Regions from separate parts of the Brachybacterium fresconis genome, predicted to be linked through region 1. Evidence: predicted binding sites of a transcription regulator. Region 1 holds the regulator's gene; the other holds the start of a gene.
What was found. Region 1 encodes HrcA, which represses chaperone genes, less so after heat shock. Its sites were predicted from a motif close to TTNGCACTCGNNNNNNNCGAGTGCNAA; they were not measured.
Positions count from the first base shown of each region.

Region 2: the regulator HrcA is predicted to act here: its motif matches at 2,747-2,773, upstream of groES (co-chaperone GroES).

Region 1 covers NZ_JAGIOC010000001.1:603,857-608,820, reverse strand. The annotation lists gene JOF44_RS02775 (DUF4870 domain-containing protein) at 1-42, opposite strand, end outside; gene JOF44_RS02770 (DUF3097 family protein) at 175-1,071, opposite strand; gene hrcA (heat-inducible transcriptional repressor HrcA) at 1,217-2,227, shown strand; gene dnaJ (molecular chaperone DnaJ) at 2,334-3,470, shown strand; gene JOF44_RS02755 (16S rRNA (uracil(1498)-N(3))-methyltransferase) at 3,498-4,286, shown strand; gene JOF44_RS02750 (ABC transporter ATP-binding protein) at 4,488-4,964, shown strand, end outside.
Region 2 covers NZ_JAGIOC010000001.1:3,983,123-3,988,086, reverse strand. The annotation lists gene JOF44_RS17655 (BCCT family transporter) at 1-281, opposite strand, end outside; gene groL (chaperonin GroEL) at 703-2,286, opposite strand; gene groES (co-chaperone GroES) at 2,291-2,587, opposite strand; gene JOF44_RS17640 (hypothetical protein) at 3,151-3,318, shown strand; gene JOF44_RS17635 (metallophosphoesterase family protein) at 3,524-4,378, opposite strand; gene JOF44_RS17630 (molybdenum cofactor biosynthesis protein MoaE) at 4,459-4,964, opposite strand, start outside.

The DNA.
Region 1 (4,964 bases):
CTCGGTTCCGTACGGGTCGTGCGGGTGCGGAGTCTGGCTCATGGTTCCTTCTTCGAACGGGCCGACCGGGAGGGCCGACGTCGGACTGACCCCCTCAGCCTAGCCAGTGAGATCCCGGTCGTCCCCGGGGCGTGCCGCCATGTCGGGTGGGGGATTGCCCCCAGGTCCTGGGCGTCAGGACGGATCGACCGTCACGAAGTCGATGAGCTCCTCGATGCGCCCCGACAGGGAGGGTTCGACATCGGCGTAGGAGCGCACGGTCGACAGGATCCGCTGCCAGCCGATGCCGATGTCGGCCGAGTCCTCATGCGGCCAGCCCAGCGCCGCGAGGGAGCCGACCTTGATGTCGGTGCCCTTGGGGATGTGCGGCCACTCCCGCAGCCCGACGCGCGCCGGGCGCACCGCCTGCCAGACGTCGACGTAGGGATGTCCGAGCACCTCGACGTTCCCGCGGGCACCGGGCAGCTTCATGACCTCGGCCGCGATGCGCGACTCCTTCGACCCGGGCACCAGGTGGTCGACCAGGATGCCGAGCCGGCGACCGGCCGACGGACCGAAGGCCTCGACGCGTTCGACGAGGTTGTCCGCGCCTTCGAGCTGCTCGACAACGATCCCCTCGATGCGCAGGTCGTGCCCCCACACCTTCTGCACCAGCTCGGCATCGTGCGTGCCCTCGACCCAGATCCTCGAGGCACGGGCGGTGCGGGCCCTCGCCCCCTCGACATAGACGGAGCCGCTCGCGGAGCGCTTGCGCACCGGGGCCAGAGCGCGCGGTGCGGCCCGGGTGAGCAGCACCGGTTCCCCGTCGATCATGAAGCCCGGACCGAGCGGGAAGGTGCGGCGCGCGCCACGGCCGTCCTCGAGCTCGACGACCACCTCTCCGGCGATCTTCTCCACGCGGGTGATGGCACCGGTGAAGCCGGTGCCGGCCTCCTCGACGACGAGGTCGCGCTGGGCGGGGACCTCGCGGGCGACGGGGCGGCGACGATGATGGGCGGGCGGACCGGAGGACAGCACGTCGGGGCCGTACCGGTCGGGGAAGCGATCGGAAGCTGCAGGCACGCGCGACACCTTACCCCCGTGGCGAACGCCTCCCCGCGAGCATCGCCGGGGGCGCGTAGGATTGGCACTCGGCACGGGCAGGTGCCAGATCTCGTCCTGGCGACGCTGGTCACGCCCGTCGGACCCGATGACCGCAACGCACGGAACGCAGGAGGTGAGGGACACGGACGCCCGGAAGCTGCAGATCCTCGGCGCGATCGTCGAGGACTACGTCTCCACCCGTGAGCCCGTCGGCTCCAAGTCCCTGCTGGACCGTCACGAGCTCGGGGTCTCCGCCGCCACGGTGCGCAACGACATGTCGCTGCTCGAGGAGGAGGGGCTGATCCATCAGCCCCACACCTCCGCCGGCCGTGTTCCCACCGACAAGGGGTATCGCGCCTTCGTCGACCATGTCGCGACCGTCAAGCCGCTGTCGGCCCCCGAGCGCAGCGCGATCCGCACCCTGCTGGAGGACTCCGGTGACGTCGAGGAGCTCCTCGGCCGCACCGTGCGCCTGATGGCGCAGCTCACCCAGCAGGTCGCGATGGTGCAGTACCCGTCCCGGCGTCAGGCTCGGGTCCGCCACGTCGAGCTGGTCAAGGTCGCCGATTCGCTGCTCCTGGTCGTGCTGATCACGGAGTCCGGTCGGGTCGATCAGCGCACCGTCCCGGTGCTCGCGGCCCAGCCCGCCGAGTACTACCTCGACCTGCGCGACCAGATGAATCGGGCCATCTCCGGCCGAGAGGTCACCGATCTCGCCACGCCCCTGGCCACCCTGCTCGAGACGCTCCCGGCGCTCGAGCGGACCTCGGCCCAGGAAGTGGCCGATGCGCTCGTGTCCCTGGCGGCGACGCGGGCGGAGGACCGGATCATGCTGGCCGGGACCGCCAACATCGCCCGCTCCGCCGAGGACTTCGCCCGCAACGTGGAGCCCCTGCTGGACGTGCTCGAAGAGCAGCTGGTGCTGATGCGCCTGTTCACCGAGATGCACGCCTCGCCCGGAGCGGTCGAGGTGCGGATCGGCTCGGAGCTGCATGATCGCGCCCTGCATCAGGCCGCGCTCGTCGGCGCGGGATATGGTGCGGGATCGCATCTGGCGATCCTCGGCCCCAGCCGCATGGACTACGCCGCAGGTATCTCGACCGTCCAGGCCATCGCCCGCTACGTGTCCCGCTACCTCGAATGACCTCCCGGCGCGCGCTCGCGCGCCGATCCGCCAGCCCCACCGCCCGGTGCCCGCCGCCGCACGCCGCGGCCCGGCCACCCCGACTCCCCGGTAAGGAATCCTCACCGTGAACGACGACTACTACGAGCTCCTCGGCGTCTCCCGCGACGCCTCCACCGAGGAGATCAAGAAGGCGTACCGGAAGCTCGCCCGGACGCTGCACCCCGACGTGAACCCCGACCCGGAGGCGGCGGAGAAGTTCAAGAAGGTCTCCCAGGCCTACGAGACGCTCTCCCATTCCGACAAGCGCCGCCAGTACGACATGGGCGGCGGCCCGGGCACGGGCGGCGGTGGCGGCTTCGGCGGCTTCGGCGGAGGCGCCGGCTTCGACGTCAACGACATCTTCGACATGTTCGCCGGCGCCGCCGGCATGCGCGGCGGACGCGGCCAGGGCCCCGTGCCGCGGCAGCGCCGCGGAGGCGACGTGCTGCGGCGGGTGCGGATCGACCTGCGCGACGTGGTCTTCGGCACCGAGGAGGAGGTCACCTTCCGCACCGCCGAACAGTGCGAGCGCTGCGACGGCTCCTGCTGCGAGCCGGGCACCAGCCCCACGCGCTGCACCGCCTGCAACGGCTCCGGCCACGTCCAGCGCGTCGCCCAGTCGCTGCTGGGGCAGATGGTGACCATGGCCCCGTGCCCCACCTGCGAGGGTCACGGCGACGTCATCGAGAGCCCCTGCACCAGCTGCTCCGGGCACGGTCGCACCCCGGCCGAGCGCACCGTCACCGTGAAGGTCCCCTCCGGGGTCGAGAACGGCACCCGCATCCAGCTGCGCGGCCAGGGCGAGGTCGGCGAGGCGGGCGGCCCCTCCGGAGACCTCTTCATCGAGCTCGCCGTCGTCGACCACGAGATGTTCGACCGCGACGGCGAGGACCTCGTGACCACCATGGCGGTCCCGATGACCTCCGCCGCCCTCGGTGCGACCATCCCGCTTGAGACCTTCGACGGCAATCAGGACATCGACGTCAAGCCGGGCGCCCAGCCCGGGGACGAGATCACCCTCAAGGGCCTCGGCGTGACCCCGCTGCGCCGCGAGCGCCGCGGCGACATCCGTGTGGTCCTCGACGTCGACGTTCCCACCACGCTCAGCGAGCAGGAGCGTGAGCTGCTCGAGCAGTTCGCCGCGCTGCGCGGGGACGAGACCACCCGCCGCAAGGGCCACGGCCCCTTCTCCAAGCTCCGCGATCGCCTGCGCGACCTCTGAGCGACCGACGACGGCAGCAGGTCTGACATGCCCACCACCCCGCCCGGGTTCCTGATCCTCGACGACGCCCTCGCCGCCGCGCGCGAGGGCGAGGCCCTGACCCTGGACGGGGAGGAGGGGCGGCACGCCGCCAAGGTCGCGCGCCTCGGCGTGGGGGAGCAGATCCTCCTCACCGACGCCCCCGGGCGTCAGGTGCTCGCCGAGGTCACCGCCGCCCGCAAGGAGTCGCTCGAGCTGTCCTTGCTGGCTGACCCGAGTCCCGCGGTCGAGCGCCTGCCGCGCCTGAGTCTGGTCCAGGCCCTGGCCACCGGTGGTCGCGACGAGCAGGCGATCGAATCCGCCACCGAGCTCGGCGTCGACCGGGTGGTGCCGTGGATCGCACGCCGCTCCGTCTCGATCTGGCGGGGGGAGAAGCTCGCCAAGGGCCGCGCCCGCTGGGCAGGGACGGTGCGGGCGGCCGTGAAGCAGTGCCGCCGTCCCGGGATCCCTGCGGTCGATGCCCCGGTGACGGGCGCCCAGCTCACCGACGCTCTCGGTGAGCTCGCCGCCGACCGGACCCTCGTGCTGGTCCTGCACGAGCAGGAATCGGTGGCGCTGATGAGCCTCGGCGAGCAGCTGCGTGCGGCCAGCGCGGACGGGATCGAGGAGATCGTCGTGATCGTCGGCCCCGAGGGCGGCATCGACCCCGACGAGCTCGACGCCCTCCGCGCGGCCGGCGCCCGCTCGGTGCTGCTGGGCCCCGAGGTGCTGCGCTCCTCGACCGCCGGTCCCGCCGCGCTCGCGGTGCTCAGCAGCCTCGTCGGCCGCTGGGGCTGAGCGGGCCCGACCGCCCGCCGGGGCCGACTCGCCACCGCCCGTCGGGACCCAGACATCGCCTCCCGCGGGCCGTCCGGCGTCCCCGCGATCTGCGAAAAGCGGGTGATCCGCGGCACCCTGCTGTGTAGGGTCGGTCACCATGACCCCGGACGCCCTGCTGCCCGCCGCCTCCGCGTCAGGACGGACGAGGGGCGAGGGGCGATGATCCTCGCCGAGAACCTGGTCAAGGAGTTCACCCGGCCCCAGCGCGTCCAGGGTCGCTTCTCCGGACTGCGCTCCTTCCTCAGCACCCGGACCGTCACCAGCCGTGCCGTCGACGACATCTCGCTGCGCATCGACGACGGAGAGATCGTGGGCTACCTCGGCCCCAACGGCGCGGGGAAGTCCACCACCATCAAGATGCTCACCGGCATCCTCGTGCCCACTTCCGGGCACATCGAGGTCGAGGGGATCGTGCCGTGGAAGGACCGCCGGGCCAACGCCCGCAGCATCGGGGCCGTGTTCGGCCAGCGCACCCAGCTGTGGACCGACCTCCCGCTGCGGGAATCCTTCGCCCTGATCGCCAAGCTGTACGGAATGGGCGCCGCCGAGTACCGGCGCTCGCTGGAGACCTTCGTGGACCTGCTGGAGATGGGCCCGTTCCTGGACACCGCCGTGCGGTCGCTGTCGCTGGGACAG
Region 2 (4,964 bases), 3.4 Mb from region 1:
ATGATCGCGGAGGAGGTCAGGAACACGACCCTGTTCACCCGCGGCCCGCGGGCGCCGCCGAGCTCGGCGGGACCCTTCTGGAGATCCTCCCGGCTGACCGGGGATCGACGCGACTCCCGCTCCTCGCGCTCGTCGCGGCGCGTCTGTGCGCCGAGCTTCCCCCGAGCGATCTCGGCGGCCTCCCGCTCACCGGCCTCCCGCTCCCCGCTTCCGCGGGCAGGGAGGGATTCCTCCGTGCTCGGATGCTCCTGGGACGAGTGCGACGTGCGGCGCTCGCTCACGCAATTCCTCCGTTTCGGGTCGACAGCTCGGGAGGGATACCGGATGAGCGCACACGACCTCGGGGCCCGACGGGCGGCCTGGAAGGATCCGGGTGATGTGACAGGCGTCGTCGTCCCACCGGTACCCGGCCATATCACCGTAGGATCACCGTCGACGGAATACCAGCAGAGAGCACCCTGACAAGGATCACGACGCCGTGACCAGTACGGTCAATCGTTTCCCGTACCTTGCCGGGAGACTGCCGGTCCCGTTCGGACCGAGCGCCGCGTCGCACACTCGAGCACGAGCCCCACCGGCGCCGGCCGGCCCCCGGACGCAGTGATGCCCCGCCGGGCGGACCCGGCGGGGCATCACATGTGCGAACTGATCCCGAGCGATCTCAGAGGTCCGCCCGGATCGGATCACGGAGTGATCCGGTGATCAGTCCTCGTCGTCCTTCTTCTCGATCACGAGGGTCTCGGTGGTCAGGACCATCCCGGCGATCGACGCCGCATTGCGCAGCGCGGACCGGGTGACCTTGACCGGATCGATGATGCCGGCCGCAGCAAGGTCGACGTACTCGCCGGTCGCGGCGTCCAGGCCGGTGCCGACCGGGGACTCCTTGACCTTCTCGACGACCACGTAACCCTCCTCGCCGGCGTTCTCGGCGATCCAGCGCAGAGGCTGGACGACCGCACTGGCCACGGCGCGCACGCCCACGGCCTCGTCACCGGTCAGACCGAGGTCGCCGTCGAGCACGGAGGACGCCTGGACGATGGCGCTGCCGCCGCCGGCCACGATGCCCTCCTCGATGGCCGCACGAGTCGCGGAGACCGCGTCCTCGATGCGCATCTTCTTCTCCTTGAGCTCCACCTCGGTGTGAGCCCCGACCTTGATCACGGACACGCCGCCGGCCAGCTTCGCGAGGCGCTCCTGGAGCTTCTCACGATCCCAGTCGGAGTCGGTGTTCTCGATCTCGCCACGGATCTGCGAGACGCGATCGGCCACGGCCTGATCGTCACCGGCGCCGCCCACGATGGTGGTGGAGTCCTTGGTGACGACGACGCGCCCGGCATGGCCGAGCACCTCGGGGCCGACCGTCTTGAGGTCCAGGCCGAGGTCGGCGGTGACGACCTGGGCGCCGGTGAGCACCGCGATGTCCTGCAGCATCGCCTTGCGACGATCGCCGAAGGCGGGAGCCTTCACGGCCGCGCCCTTGAAGGCGCCGCGGATCTTGTTGACGACCAGCGTGGACAGTGCCTCGCCGTCGATGTCCTCCGCGATGATGAACAGCGGCTTGTTGCCCTCGACGACCTTCTCCAGCAGCGGCAGGATGTCGGCCACGGCCGAGATCTTGCCCTGATGCAGCAGCACCTGGGCGTCCTCGAGCACGACCTCCTGGCGGTCCGCGTCGGTGACGAAGTGCGGGGAGATGTAGCCCTTGTCGAACTGCATGCCCTCGGTGAAGTCCAGCTCCATCGCCGTGGTGGAGGACTCCTCCACGGTGATGACGCCGTCCTTGCCGACCTTGTCGAACGCCTCGGCGAGCAGCTCGCCGATCTCCCGGTCCTGGCTGGAGACGGACGCCACGGAGGCGATCTGCTCCTTGCCGTCGACCGGGTGGGCGATCTGGCCGAGCTTCTCGGACAGTGCCTGGACGGCCTGCTCGATGCCGCGCTTCAGCGCCGCCGGAGCGGCACCGGAGGTGACGTTGCGCAGGCCTTCGTGGACGAGGGCCTGGGCGAGGACGGTGGCGGTGGTGGTGCCGTCGCCGGCCACGTCGTTGGTCTTGGTCGCGACCTCCTTGGCGAGCTGAGCGCCGAGGTCCTCGTAGGGATCCTCGAGCTCGACCTCACGGGCGATGGTCACGCCGTCGTTGGTGATGGTGGGGGCGCCCCACTTCTTGTCCAGCACGACGTTGCGGCCCTTGGGGCCCAGCGTCACCTTGACGGTGTTCGCGAGCTTGTCGACACCGCGCTCGAGCGCGCGACGTGCATCCTCGTCGTAGATGATCTCCTTGGCCATGTGCTCAGGCCTCGATGATCGCGAGGATGTCGCGGGCGCCCAGGACGAGGTACTCCTCGTTGCCGTACTTCAGCTCGGTGCCGCCGTACTTGGAGAAGACGACCTTGTCGCCGAGCTTGACGTCCATGGGGATGCGATCGCCCTTGTCGTCGAAGCGGCCGGCGCCGACGGCGACGACCTCGCCCTCCTGGGGCTTCTCCTTCGCGGTGTCCGGGATGACCAGACCGGAGGCCGTGGTCTGCTCGGCCTCGAGCGGCTTGACGACTACGCGATCCTCGAGGGGCTTGATGGAGACCGACATGCGGCTCACTCCTTCATGAAGAGATGACTCTGTATGAGTTCGGGGTCCAGGGATCCCGGTCCCGATCGTCGTCGCGGTGCCGATCGAGGAGGATCCCTCTGCGGCAGCTTCTGGCACTCTCGGCCGTCGACTGCCAACGAGGACAACTCTAAGACCGCTCTGGCACTCGTGCAAGGTGAGTGCTAAACCGGCGGCCGCGCGTCGGGGTCGGCGCTCGACGCGGCCACCATGTCGGACAGCCTCCGCTCCTCGGATCCGAGCCCGGGTCAACGCCTCGATCCCGGGAGCGCCGCTGCAGCCGGGGGCACCCCGGAGCCGACGCGGGACCGGTGCGGGGAGGCCCCGAGCAACCCCTGAACCTGCGGCACCACCGGCCCACCCTCATCGATTCCACGTTCTGCGCACCAGGTCACATGCTTATTGTGAGTCTGGCAACCAGAACGATCCCACCTGCTGACACTGCGCTCGCGTCGCGATAGAACTGGTGGTGTCCACCGCGCCGGAGCACCTGCGATCCAGGGCCCGCGCGTCCACGTCCGACCGCACCGAAGGGGACCGATCACATGGCCATCTTCCGCACCCTCCATTCCGCTCTGGGCCGATTCTCGGACCGCAGGCAGAGCCACGACATCGAGCGCGCGCAGGCGACCCGTCACTCGCGCCTGGGCGCCGAGAACACCGCGATGCTGAAGGCTCGTCGGGTCCAGGGGCCCATCGGCTTCGTCCGCTGATCGAGCCCACCCGGCACCATCGCCCGGAGCCCCCACGGGTTCTCTCGACGGGGGCTCACCCCTGTCCGGCCGCGTGCTCAGCCGATGGCGCGGCGTCCCCGAGGCTCGCGGTCCGTCGGCGTCCTGCGCCCCGTCAGCGTCCTGCGGTCCGCCGGCGTCCTGCGGTCCGTCAGCGTCCTGCGGCCCGTCAGCGTCCTGCGGCCCGTCAGCGTCCTGCGGCCTGCACGATCGCGGTGACCTGCTCCGGCCCGAAGTCGTAGACCGGGACGTCCTGGTCCGCGAGGGTGTCCCCGGCATGGGGCAGCACGGACGTGATCACCCGGGGTGCTCCCGCGCCGAGCTCCACCAGGGAGACGCCGGTCAGAGCGCGGGCCTGCTCCCGCTCCCCCGCGGTCACGGGATCGACGACATTCGTGACCCCGGGGACCACATGGACCGGGATCCCCGCGATCTGCCCGGTCATCTCGTGGTGGTAGTGGCCCGAGAGCACCACCTGCACGTCGGACCCCTCGAGCACGCCGGCGAGCTCGTCGATCCCGTCGAGCTCGAGGGCGCGCAGCAGCGGAGTCGCCGCGGCCAGCGGCGGATGGTGGAGCGCCAGCACGGTACCGGCCGCGGACGGCTCGGCGAGGACCTCGCGCAGCCAGACGAGCTGCTCCGGGTCCAGATGCCCGTATCCGGCGCCGGGAACGCTCGTATCGAGCACGACGACCCGCCGGCCGCCCGGCAGCGGGACCACGCGGTCCTGCACGGTGGTGCCGCGGTCGCCGAGGGCGATGGTCTCCCCATAGACCTCGGAGTCGTCGTGGTTCCCCATCGCGATCACGAGCTCGGCATCCTTCGCGGCGGCGAACGGCTCGAGGATCTCGTGCAGCAGGCGGTAGCTGGCCGCGGAGCCGTCGTCGGACGCATCGCCGGTATGGATGATCGCGTCCAGGTCCGGGACGTCCCGGCACCGGGCGAGGAGCCCGCGCAGGGCCGCGGCGGTGTCGATGCGGTCGTAGTGCCGCGCCGCGGGATCGCCGTAGAGGTGGGTGTCGCTGAGGTGGAGGATGCGCATGGGGGCACCGTATCGACCTCAGGTGTCGCAGCGGTGACGCGCCGGGGCGGCTGGGTGGCCGTCCCGGTGCACCGCCTCGATCAGCCCAGCGCCCCCACCCATTCGGTCTCGCCGTCGTCGAAGACCTGGTGCTTCCAGATCGGCAGGCGCTGCTTGACAGTGTCGACGAGGTCGTCGCAGGCGACGAAGGCCTGCTTGCGATGCGGGGCGGCCACGGCGCAGGTCAGGGCGCTGTCCCCGATCTCCAACGGTCCGTGGCGGTGGGCGACGGCCACCAGGGTGTCGGGATAGCGCTCGGCGATCTCCCGGGCCACCTCGCGCAGCACCTCGGCGGCGCCGGGGTGCGCGGCGTATTCGAGGCGGTCGACGTCGCGGCCTCCGTCGTGATCGCGGACCACGCCGTCGAAGGTGACGATCGCGCCGCAGCGCGGGTCGGTGACGGCCTCGACCATCTGCGCCACGGAGATCTCGCCCTCGTCCAGCTCGGCCCGGCGCACGCGCGCCGCCGCGCCGCCCATCGGGGGATCCTCGGCGATGCGGAGCGGGTCGCGGTCGCCGGCGAAGGGCGCGGCGCCGCGAGTCGGAT